DNA from 3 places in the Bacillus yunxiaonensis genome. Region 3 is predicted to be linked to each of the others. Evidence: predicted binding sites of a transcription regulator. Region 3 holds the regulator's gene; each other region holds the start of a gene.

Region 1 (3,295 bases), on a different contig from region 3:
TATCATGCATATAGTGAATTACATTTAATGTATTTAAATATAAACCTGCTAGCCATTCCATTGTCATATCAAATTTACGCATAACTTCTTCGTAATCTAATACTTCAGAAGTGATAGGTGCAAATTCAGGTCCAATTTGTTCTTTTGATTTTTCATCTTTACCGCCATTAATTGCATATAACAGTGTCTTAGCTAAGTTTGCACGAGCTCCGAAGAACTGCATTTGCTTACCAATTCTCATTGCAGACACACAACAAGCAATACCGTAATCATCGCCATACTCTGGGCGCATAATGTCATCATTTTCATATTGAATTGCAGATGTTTTAATAGACATTTTCGCACAGTAGTTTTTAAAGTTCTGTGGTAATTGTTTAGACCAAAGAACTGTTAAGTTTGGCTCTGGAGCTGGTCCTAAGTTGTCTAATGTATGCAAGAAACGGAATGAGTTTTTCGTTACTAATGGACGACCATCAAGTGCAATACCACCGATAGATTCTGTTACCCAAGTTGGATCACCAGAGAATAATTCATTATAATCAGGTGTTCTTGCAAATTTCACAAGACGTAATTTCATAATGAAGTGGTCCACAATTTCTTGTGCTTCTTCTTCTGTTAATGTACCGTTTGCTAAATCTCTTTCAATAAAGATATCTAAGAAAGTAGATGTACGGCCAAGACTCATTGCTGCACCATTTTGTTCTTTAATTGCTGCAAGATAAGCGAAATATAACCATTGGAATGCTTCTTGTGCATTTGTTGCTGGCTTAGAAATATCAAAGCCATGAGAAGCTGCCATTTGTTTTAATTCTTGAAGAGCACGGATTTGCTCAGATAATTCTTCGCGTAAACGCATTGTATCTTCGCTCATTACACCGCCAGTTAAATTCAAATCTTCTTTTTTCGCTTCAATTAAACGATCTATACCGTACAATGCAACGCGGCGATAGTCACCAATAATACGACCACGTCCATATGCATCTGGAAGACCTGTAATAACGCCTGATTTACGAGCTGCTCTCATTTCAGGAGTATAAGCATCGAATACACCTTGGTTATGCGTTTTACGCCAGTCTCTGAAAATACGGCTTAATTCTTTGTCCATTTCATATCCATAAGATTCACAAGCTTGCTCTGCCATACGAATACCGCCGTATGGTTGTAATGAACGCTTAAATGGCTTGTCAGTTTGGAAACCAACTACTTTTTCAATATCTTTATTTAAATATCCTGGGTCATGTGATGTAATAGAAGAAACAATTTTCGTATCCATGTCAAGGACTCCGCCATTGTCACGTTCTTGTGTTGTTAAATCCATTACTTGATCCCAAAGTTGTTTCGTCGCTTCTGTTGCTCCAGCTAAGAAGGATTCATCACCTTCGTATACGTTTACATTATTTAAAATGAAGTTGCGGACATCAATCTCTGCTTTCCACTTTTCACCTTTAAAGTTTTCCCATGCATTTTTTACATTTTCTAATACTTCAGTCATCCTAATCTCCTCCATTTTTGATTAGTACAGGACTAAGATTTTTTATATAACAGCTTACGTATTTAGAATACTACTTTTTTGAAAAAATGAACGTTACAGTTGTGACATGTTTGTGAAATAGTGAGCAAACCACTATGGACATAGTGAAAACACTACTTAAATCTTGATTTAATTAACCTCTTTTAATAATTTCATTTTTTTTGGTATTCTTAATGAAGGAATCCTTTTCTGCAGTATAAGAGTCGTATCCATTTTAAACTGTAATACTTTCCCTCCCTATTCTGTTATAGTATTTTTGAAACAGAATGAAAAAAGGTGTGCCTGTTTTGGCACACCTTTTTTGTATAGATGGCTATATACATTGTAAACCGCGGTGAAAATAATATTTCTTCCACGGTAGGGATAAACTTCTCATAAAGTGAAAATTCTATCCCCGCCGGATGGAAAGCTCTCGCCAATCGTGCTTTTACAGGCCTTTTCCCTGCCTATCTTCTTCGTTTTCTCTGAAGAGGTCTACTGCTCACGAATAGCGAAAACTTCCAGCAGTAGGAGGATTTATCGTCCGTTAATATGTGGTTTAAAAAAGGAGGAATTTTATATGCGAAAAACAAAAATCGTTTGCACAATTGGACCTGCAAGTGACCAATACGAAACATTACTTTCTTTACTAGAGTCTGGAATGAATGTGGCTCGATTAAATTTTTCTCATGGAACACACGAAGAACATGAAGCACGTATCAATACGATACGAAAAGCCGCAGCGGCAGCTAAAAAAAACATTGCACTCTTACAAGATATTAAAGGACCTAAAATTCGAATCGATGAATTTGAAGGCGGACAAGCAGAACTGCTTGAAGGTACGCCTGTTACTGTTTCAATGAAAAAGGTACTCGGAACATCTAAACAGTTTTCTGTCACATATGAAGGTCTATACGATGATGTAGAAGTAGGGTCCCATCTATTACTTGATGATGGACTATTAGAGCTAGAAGTAACAGAAAAGACAAATGGTGAGTTACAAACAAAAGTTATACATGGCGGAATAATTAAAGATCATAAAGGTGTGAACGTGCCAAATGTAAAAATCCGCCTGCCTGGTATTACGGAAAAAGATAAACAAGATATTCTTTTCGGAATAGAGCAACGTGTTGATTACATCGCAATCTCCTTTGTACGTAAAGCTGCTGATATTTTAGAAGTACGCGACATATTAGCAAAGCATAATGCCTCACATATTCGCATCATCGCAAAAATTGAAAATCAAGAGGGAATTGATAATATAAAAGAAATTGTAGAAGTTGTGGATGGAATTATGGTTGCCCGCGGTGACATGGGCATTGAAATTCCAGCAGAATATGTACCAATTATTCAAAAAGAATTAATTCATACCTGTAATTTGCTCGGAAAACCAGTCATTACGGCAACACAAATGTTGGATTCTATGCAAAGAAATCCAAGACCAACCAGAGCAGAAGCTTCAGACGTAGCAAATGCAATCTTTGATGGCACAGATGCGATTATGCTCTCAGGAGAAACAGCTGCCGGTGACTACCCAATAGAAGCCGTACAAATGATGAATAAAATCGCTCTGCAAGTAGAGGAGTCTTCTTTATTCCAAAATCAAAAGCAATTGCTTCATGATAACCATAAACAAATAACAGAAACAATCAGTGCCGCTGCTGTTCAAGCAGCTTATTCCTTACAAGCAAAGGCGATTTTAACACCAACCAAAAGTGGTTATACAGCGCAAATGATCTCAAAATATCGCCCGCACACTCCTATTATCGCAACAACAGCTGAACA
Region 2 (3,295 bases), on a different contig from region 3:
CACATGCAATTGCAATGGACTGCGGTGAAATCATTTTACCAGTTACACCGCCCGTTGTATTCGCCGCAACAAGCAATACTTCCTTCACGCCTACTTGATGCGCTGTAATTGCTTGTAGATTTGAGAATAATGCATTTGCAGATGTATCTGATCCTGTTAAGAATACCCCGAGCCATCCAAGGAATGGCGAGAAGAACGGGAAGAACTTCCCAGTTCCCGCTAATGCTAATGCCAATGTTGATGAAAGCCCTGAGTAATTTGCGATAAACGCAAAGCCAAGTACTAAGCCAATTGACAGAATTGGCATTTTCAATTCTTGTAATGTTTCTTTAAATGTAACCACCGCTTGTTTTGGACTCATTTTCAAAACAAACATTGTGATAATGCATGCAATCAAAATCGCTGTTCCTGTTGCCGATAAAATATCAAGCTTTAATATAGCTTCATATGGCGTTGGTTTATTAACAATTGGCTCTGCCTTCATTACTAAATTATGCAGACCCGGAACTTGAAATTTAAACACTAAGCTTTCAAGCGCACCGCCTGGAGCAAATAGATCTTTAAAGAATTTTTGGCTCCAGATTACAACCATTATCGTTAAGATAATAAACGGTGACCACGCTTTCAAAACTTTTCCTGCTGTTAAATTTATTGTAGAACCAGCATTTACCGTTGCTGCTGCCTCTACTTGTCCTTCTCCAGAACGATAAATTTCTTTTGGCTGCCATACTTTTAAGAATAGTGCTAAACTCACTAAGCTCACTAGTGCCGATGTAATATCTGGGAGTTCAGGTCCAAGATATGTTGCTGTAATAAACTGCGTAATCCCGAATGAACCACCTGCTACAAATAATGCAGGCCACGTTTGTTTTATACCTTTTAATCCATCCATTAAGAATACAATAAAGAATGGAACAAATAACGATAGAAGTGGTAATTGATGACCAGCCATTTGTCCTACTTTATGAGGATCAATACCTGTTACTTGACCAGCTACTAAAATTGGAATCCCCATAGCTCCAAATGCTACCGGCGCTGTATTTGCGATTAAGCAAAGTCCCGCTGCGTATAATGGGTTTAAACCAAGTCCTGCAAGAAGTGCTGCTGTAATTGCTACCGGTGCTCCAAATCCTGCTGCTCCCTCTAAAAATGCACCAAATGAGAAGCCAATTAAAATTACAAGTAGCCGATGATCATTTGTAATAGAAAGAACAGATGCACGAATAATATCGAACTGTCCTGTTTTCACTGAGATTTTGTATAAAAATACCGACATGATGATAATCCAAGCAATTGGCCATAATCCATAAGCAAAGCCATAACCCGTTGCTGCCATCGCCATCTTAAATGGCATTTTATAAACGAAAAGTGCAATTATAACTGTTAATACAACTGTAATAAATCCTGCAACATAGCCTTTCATACGAAAAACTGTTAACGCTAAAAAGAAAAATATAATTGGAATCATTGCAACTGCTGCTGAAAGCCAAATATTACCTAGCGGATCATAAACTTGTGTCCATGTGCTCATAGTTTCCCTTCCCTTCTAATGTCCCTTTTTCATACACCTATAATCCTATAAATAGACAACCAGGTCATCAGACCTTTAGGTCTAAAAAATAAAACGTTCGAAGAAAACGTTTTCATAAATATTTGATAATTCTACTTTATCATATTTCCCTATATTTACAATCCTATTTTCGAATTTTCTTCACATTTTCTTTGTTCATCCCTTCACAAAATGTGATATGATTACAGGTTTTTAAGATAAAGTGAAACTTCCTTCTGAGAGCGTTTTTTTCTCAGAAGGTTAGTTGAACCAATCGGGCTCTTACAAGCAGTTTCTCTTCTTGTACTCCCATCTTTGCTTACTGCTTGTTAGAGCGGGATAAAATGAAACTTCCTTCTGGGAGCCTTTTTTCCCAGAAGGTTAGTTGAACTAATCGGGCCCTTACAGACGGTTTGCCTCTCTCTTCCTTGCCTAACTTCTTACCGACTGTTAGAGCGGGGCAAAATGAAACTTCCATCAGTGGCGTTTTTCCTTATTCCCCCTCCTATGTTCTTCGTTTCTCTCTAATCTTGAGATGGGGTCTTACTACCCGCGAATAGCAGGATAAAACTTTTTTCCTTTGTCGTATCAATTTATTTTTAGGAATGTAGAATTTCTCCAGACGCTACATTCCTAAAACGTTCAAAAAATTTTAATGTTTAGTTTATTGAAATCGCTTCCAATTAATGTTATGTTTTTCATGTTATTAAAAATTAATGCAATCGATTGCTCTAATCAATGAAGGGGAAATCCATTACATTCATTAAGATGTAAAATGCATTTTAGATGCAATAATTCAAATTATTTTAAACCATTATATGTGTATTTATGTTGTTCTATATTTCAATTCCCGTCAATTAGTGCAAACGATTGCAAACGAAAAGGAGATAGAAGTATGAAGAAGAAAAAATGGACTGCGTTAGCACTATCTTTACCACTAGTTGTGAGTTTATCAACAAACATACAGGCGGAAACATTACATAATAATAAGGGACAAAAGGCACAAACAGGAAATAAGGACGGCGTTTTTTATGAACTGTATGTTAATTCTTTTTATGATACTGATAACAATGGACATGGTGACTTAAAAGGCGTCACAAAGAAACTTGATTATTTAAATGATGGAGATCCAAAAACAAATAATGATCTTCAAATAAACGGTATCTGGATGATGCCTATTAACACCTCTCCTAGTTATCACAAATATGATGTAACAGATTACTATAATATCGACCCTCAGTATGGAAGTTTACAAGATTTCCGTGAACTAACAACAGAAGCACATAAACGCAACGTAAAGATAGTAATGGATCTTGTTATCAATCATACAAGCAGTGAGCATCCTTGGTTTGTCGATGCGTTAAAAAATAAAAACAGTAAATATCGCGATTACTATATTTGGGCTGATAAAAATACAGACTTAAACGAAAAAGGCCCATGGGGTCAACAAGTATGGCACAAAGCGTCGAACGGAGAGTATTTCTACGCAACGTTCTGGGAAGGGATGCCGGACTTAAACTATGACAATCCTAAAGTAAGAGAAGAAATGATTAAAATCGGGAAATTTTGGCTCAAACAAGGAGCTGATGGTTTTCGTCTAGATGCAGCTATGCACATCTTTAAAGGGCAAACATCTGAAGGAGCAAAGAAAAATATTGAATGGTGGAATGAATTCCGCGACGCGATGAGAGAAACGAATCCAAATACGTATCTAGTTGGTGAAGTATGGGATCAACCTGAAGTAGT
Region 3 (3,295 bases):
TGTGGTGATGCGATTAATGAAATAGCGGTCATGGGAAACAAATAAAATAGTTCCCGGAAAATCAATAAGAGCATTTTCTAAGATTTCCTTGCTACTTAAGTCTAAATGGTTTGTCGGTTCATCTAAAATAAGTACATTTGATTTTTGCATCATAAGTTTCGCAAGGGCTAAACGTGCTTTTTGTCCACCACTTAAAGAAGAGACTGGCTTTAAAACATCATCACCAGAAAATAAAAAGTTTCCAAGTACTGTGCGGATTTCTTTTTCTGGTTGCAGCGGGTAATCATCCCAAAGCTCATCCAATACACGTTTCGATGATGTTAAGTTTGCTTGTTCTTGGTCATAATATCCAATAGAAACGTTTGAGCCGAATGAAATACTGCCGTTTAAAGGATGAAGTTTATCCACAAGAGATTTTAATAAGGTGGATTTTCCGATTCCATTTGGACCGACAAGGGCAACACTATCACCTCTTGTTAATTGGAAATGAATGTGCTCAATGATTGGCTCATTATTATAACCAATTGTGACATTTTTTACTTGTAGTACATCATTGCCGCTTTGCCTATCGATATCAAAATGGAAAGAAGCAGATTTTGCATCACCGAGTGGTTTTGTCATAAGCTCCATACGATCTAATTGTTTTTGGCGACTTTGTGCCCGTTTTGTTGTGGATGCACGGGCGATATTTTTTTGAATGAAGTCTTGTAACTTTGTGACTTCTTCTTGCTGTTTTTCGTAACGCTTTATCTCTTGTTCGTATAGTGCTGCTTTAAGTTCTAAATACTTACTGTAGTTCCCTGTGTATTTTCGACTTTGTTTATTAGAGATTTCATACACCTGTGTTACGAGCTTATCTAGAAAGTATCGATCGTGTGAAACGATTAAAATAGCACCAGGATAGCCTTGTAAATATTGTTCCAGCCATGTTAATGTATCGATATCTAAATGGTTGGTGGGCTCATCCAAAATAAGCAAATCTGGTTTTGTTAATAATAATTTGCCAAGAGCTAAACGAGTTTTTTGTCCACCGCTTAATGTGGAGATTGTTGCTCCGTGTGTCTCAGGAGGAAAGCCGAGTCCGCTTAAAACAGAGCGAATATCAGCTTCGTATTGGTAGCCGCCTTTATTTTTATAATCTAATTGCAGACGATCATACTCTGCTAACAATCTTTCATGTGCAGTGACATTTGTGAAATTTTCTTCTTTCCCCATTTCTTGTTCTAGCCTTCGGAGTTCTTTCTCCATGTGTTGCAAATCTAGAAATACCGTTAACATTTCATCCCAAATGGTTAATGACGTTTCAAGACCAGTGTGCTGTGCTAAGTAACCGATAGATACATCTTTCGGTTTGATAATTTCTCCACTGTCATGGGATAGTTCTCCTGCAATAATCTTTAATAATGTAGACTTTCCAGCGCCGTTACGGCCGACAAGTGCAATGCGATCACGCGTCTGTACCTCTAACTTAATGTTTGAAAGAATCACTTCAGCGGCGTACAACTTGGAAAGGTTATTCACTTGTAGTAAAATCAATGTTTTCACCTCAAATAATTTCTTAACTTTGCCATGATTATATTTCTCAATCATACTAAAAATAGTGTATAGTTGAACATAAATAGAGAAGTTCTCTCTCTATTATACAAGGAAAACTTTCAATGCTAAACTTCCGTACATGTTTCAATCACTTGAACAGATAGGAAGAGAGGAGGGGGTTGCATGGAGCAGCCTAAAATTCCGCAGGCGACTGCCAAAAGATTGCCTCTATACTATCGATTTATCCAAAACTTATCGTTATCTGGTAAGCAACGCGTATCATCTGCAGAATTAAGTGAAGCGGTGAAAGTAGATTCTGCGACAATTCGAAGAGATTTTTCATACTTTGGGGCATTAGGGAAAAAGGGATACGGCTATAACGTAAATTATTTATTGTCGTTTTTCCGCGAAACACTTGACCAAGATGATGTAACGCGTGTAGCCCTAATAGGGGTAGGTAATTTAGGGACAGCTTTCTTACATTACAATTTTACGAAAAATAATAACACAAAAATTGAGATGGCATTTGACGTTGATGAAGAGAAAGTTGGAAAAGAAATCGGAGGAATTCCAGTATATCACCTGGATGAATTAGAAGAAAAATTATCAGATGATATAAAAGTGGCAATATTAACAGTACCTGCTTCTGTTGCACAAGCTGTAGCAGATCGCTTATCGCACACGAGTATACAAGGAGTTTTAAACTTTACACCTGCTAGGTTAAATATAGTAGAACACATTCGAATTCATCATATCGATTTAGCGGTAGAATTACAAACGCTTGTATACTTTTTGAAAAATTATCCACAATAAAAACGCAGGAATTCCCTGCGTTTTTATTATTTCTTCATACTACCTTTTTTCGGTTTAGAAAAAATAAGGCGAAGTGCCAAACTAAAATCAACCGTTGCCATTACAGAAAGTAATAGTGTGTAAAAGTTCCAAATTGTATCCTCAACACTTGTAATTGCTAAGTATGTAAAAATACACCCGAGAAGAAAATACAAAGTTGCCATAACAAATGGTGAATTTCGCATGTTTAAAATCCTCCGATAAATCCTTGCAATTTTTCAGCCTTTTCTAGATAGGGATGTAGTACAAATGTAATTAACATAACATTTGTATTCATCATAACATGAGCCATAATGGGTACAATAATCCGTTTCGTTTTTACGTATAAAAATGAAAAAACAAGCCCCATGGAAATATACACTAATAAATGTGTAGGGTCAAAATGAATTAAAGCAAATATAAGTGAACTCACAATTGCTGCGATAAAGAAGTTATATCGTTTATATAGTGTTCCAAATAGAATCTTTCTAAATACAATTTCTTCAAGAATAGGAGCAAATATAGACGAAACAATTATAAATAATGGAGCAGCTTTTATAATATCGATAATGTTTTGTGTATTTTCAGATTCAGCTTTAACTTTAAAAATTTGTGTTTCGATGGTGCCGGCAATTACTTGGGCAAATAAAGCAAGAAAAACCCCTAAAATAATCCATCCTATTGTAGCAGGAATGTTTGTCTTTTCCCGATCCCATTTTTCTGATTGTGTATCATTACGTAATAACAGAAGGATAATAATAAGAGCGATAAAAAAGCTAATTAGTCCCCAATGTGCAGTTGCTAATTGTACCTTTTCTTCGAAAGTTCTGTTTCCATTGTTGTATATCCCGCTTTTTAAAAGGATCCATCCTCCAATTACACCTGATAATTGCATCAAAATATATGTAACAACAACCCACCAATATTG

What was found. The regulator Rex, encoded in region 3, represses fermentation and respiration genes when NADH is low (regulators of the CRP and FNR family bind a similar motif). The targets are predictions, from matches to a motif close to TTGTGAAATATTTCACAA.
Region 1: a site for Rex is predicted at 1,603-1,620, ahead of pflB (formate C-acetyltransferase). Genes of this name have one in related genera too.
Region 2: a site for Rex is predicted at 1,723-1,740, ahead of WAX78_RS10675 (lactate permease LctP family transporter). Genes of this name have one in related genera too.

What each region holds. Positions count from the first base shown of each region.
Region 1 is NZ_JBAWSV010000008.1:30,674-33,968, forward strand. It holds gene pflB (formate C-acetyltransferase) at 1-1,492, opposite strand, end outside; partial or broken gene pyk (pyruvate kinase) at 2,091-3,295, shown strand, end outside.
Region 2 is NZ_JBAWSV010000003.1:270,116-273,410, reverse strand. It holds gene WAX78_RS10675 (lactate permease LctP family transporter) at 1-1,531, opposite strand, end outside; gene WAX78_RS10670 (alpha-amylase family glycosyl hydrolase) at 2,445-3,295, shown strand, end outside.
Region 3 is NZ_JBAWSV010000018.1:4,016-7,310, forward strand. It holds gene WAX78_RS24900 (ABC-F family ATP-binding cassette domain-containing protein) at 1-1,536, opposite strand, end outside; gene WAX78_RS24905 (redox-sensing transcriptional repressor Rex) at 1,720-2,349, shown strand; gene WAX78_RS24910 (YdiK family protein) at 2,376-2,573, opposite strand; gene WAX78_RS24915 (CPBP family intramembrane glutamic endopeptidase) at 2,576-3,295, opposite strand, start outside.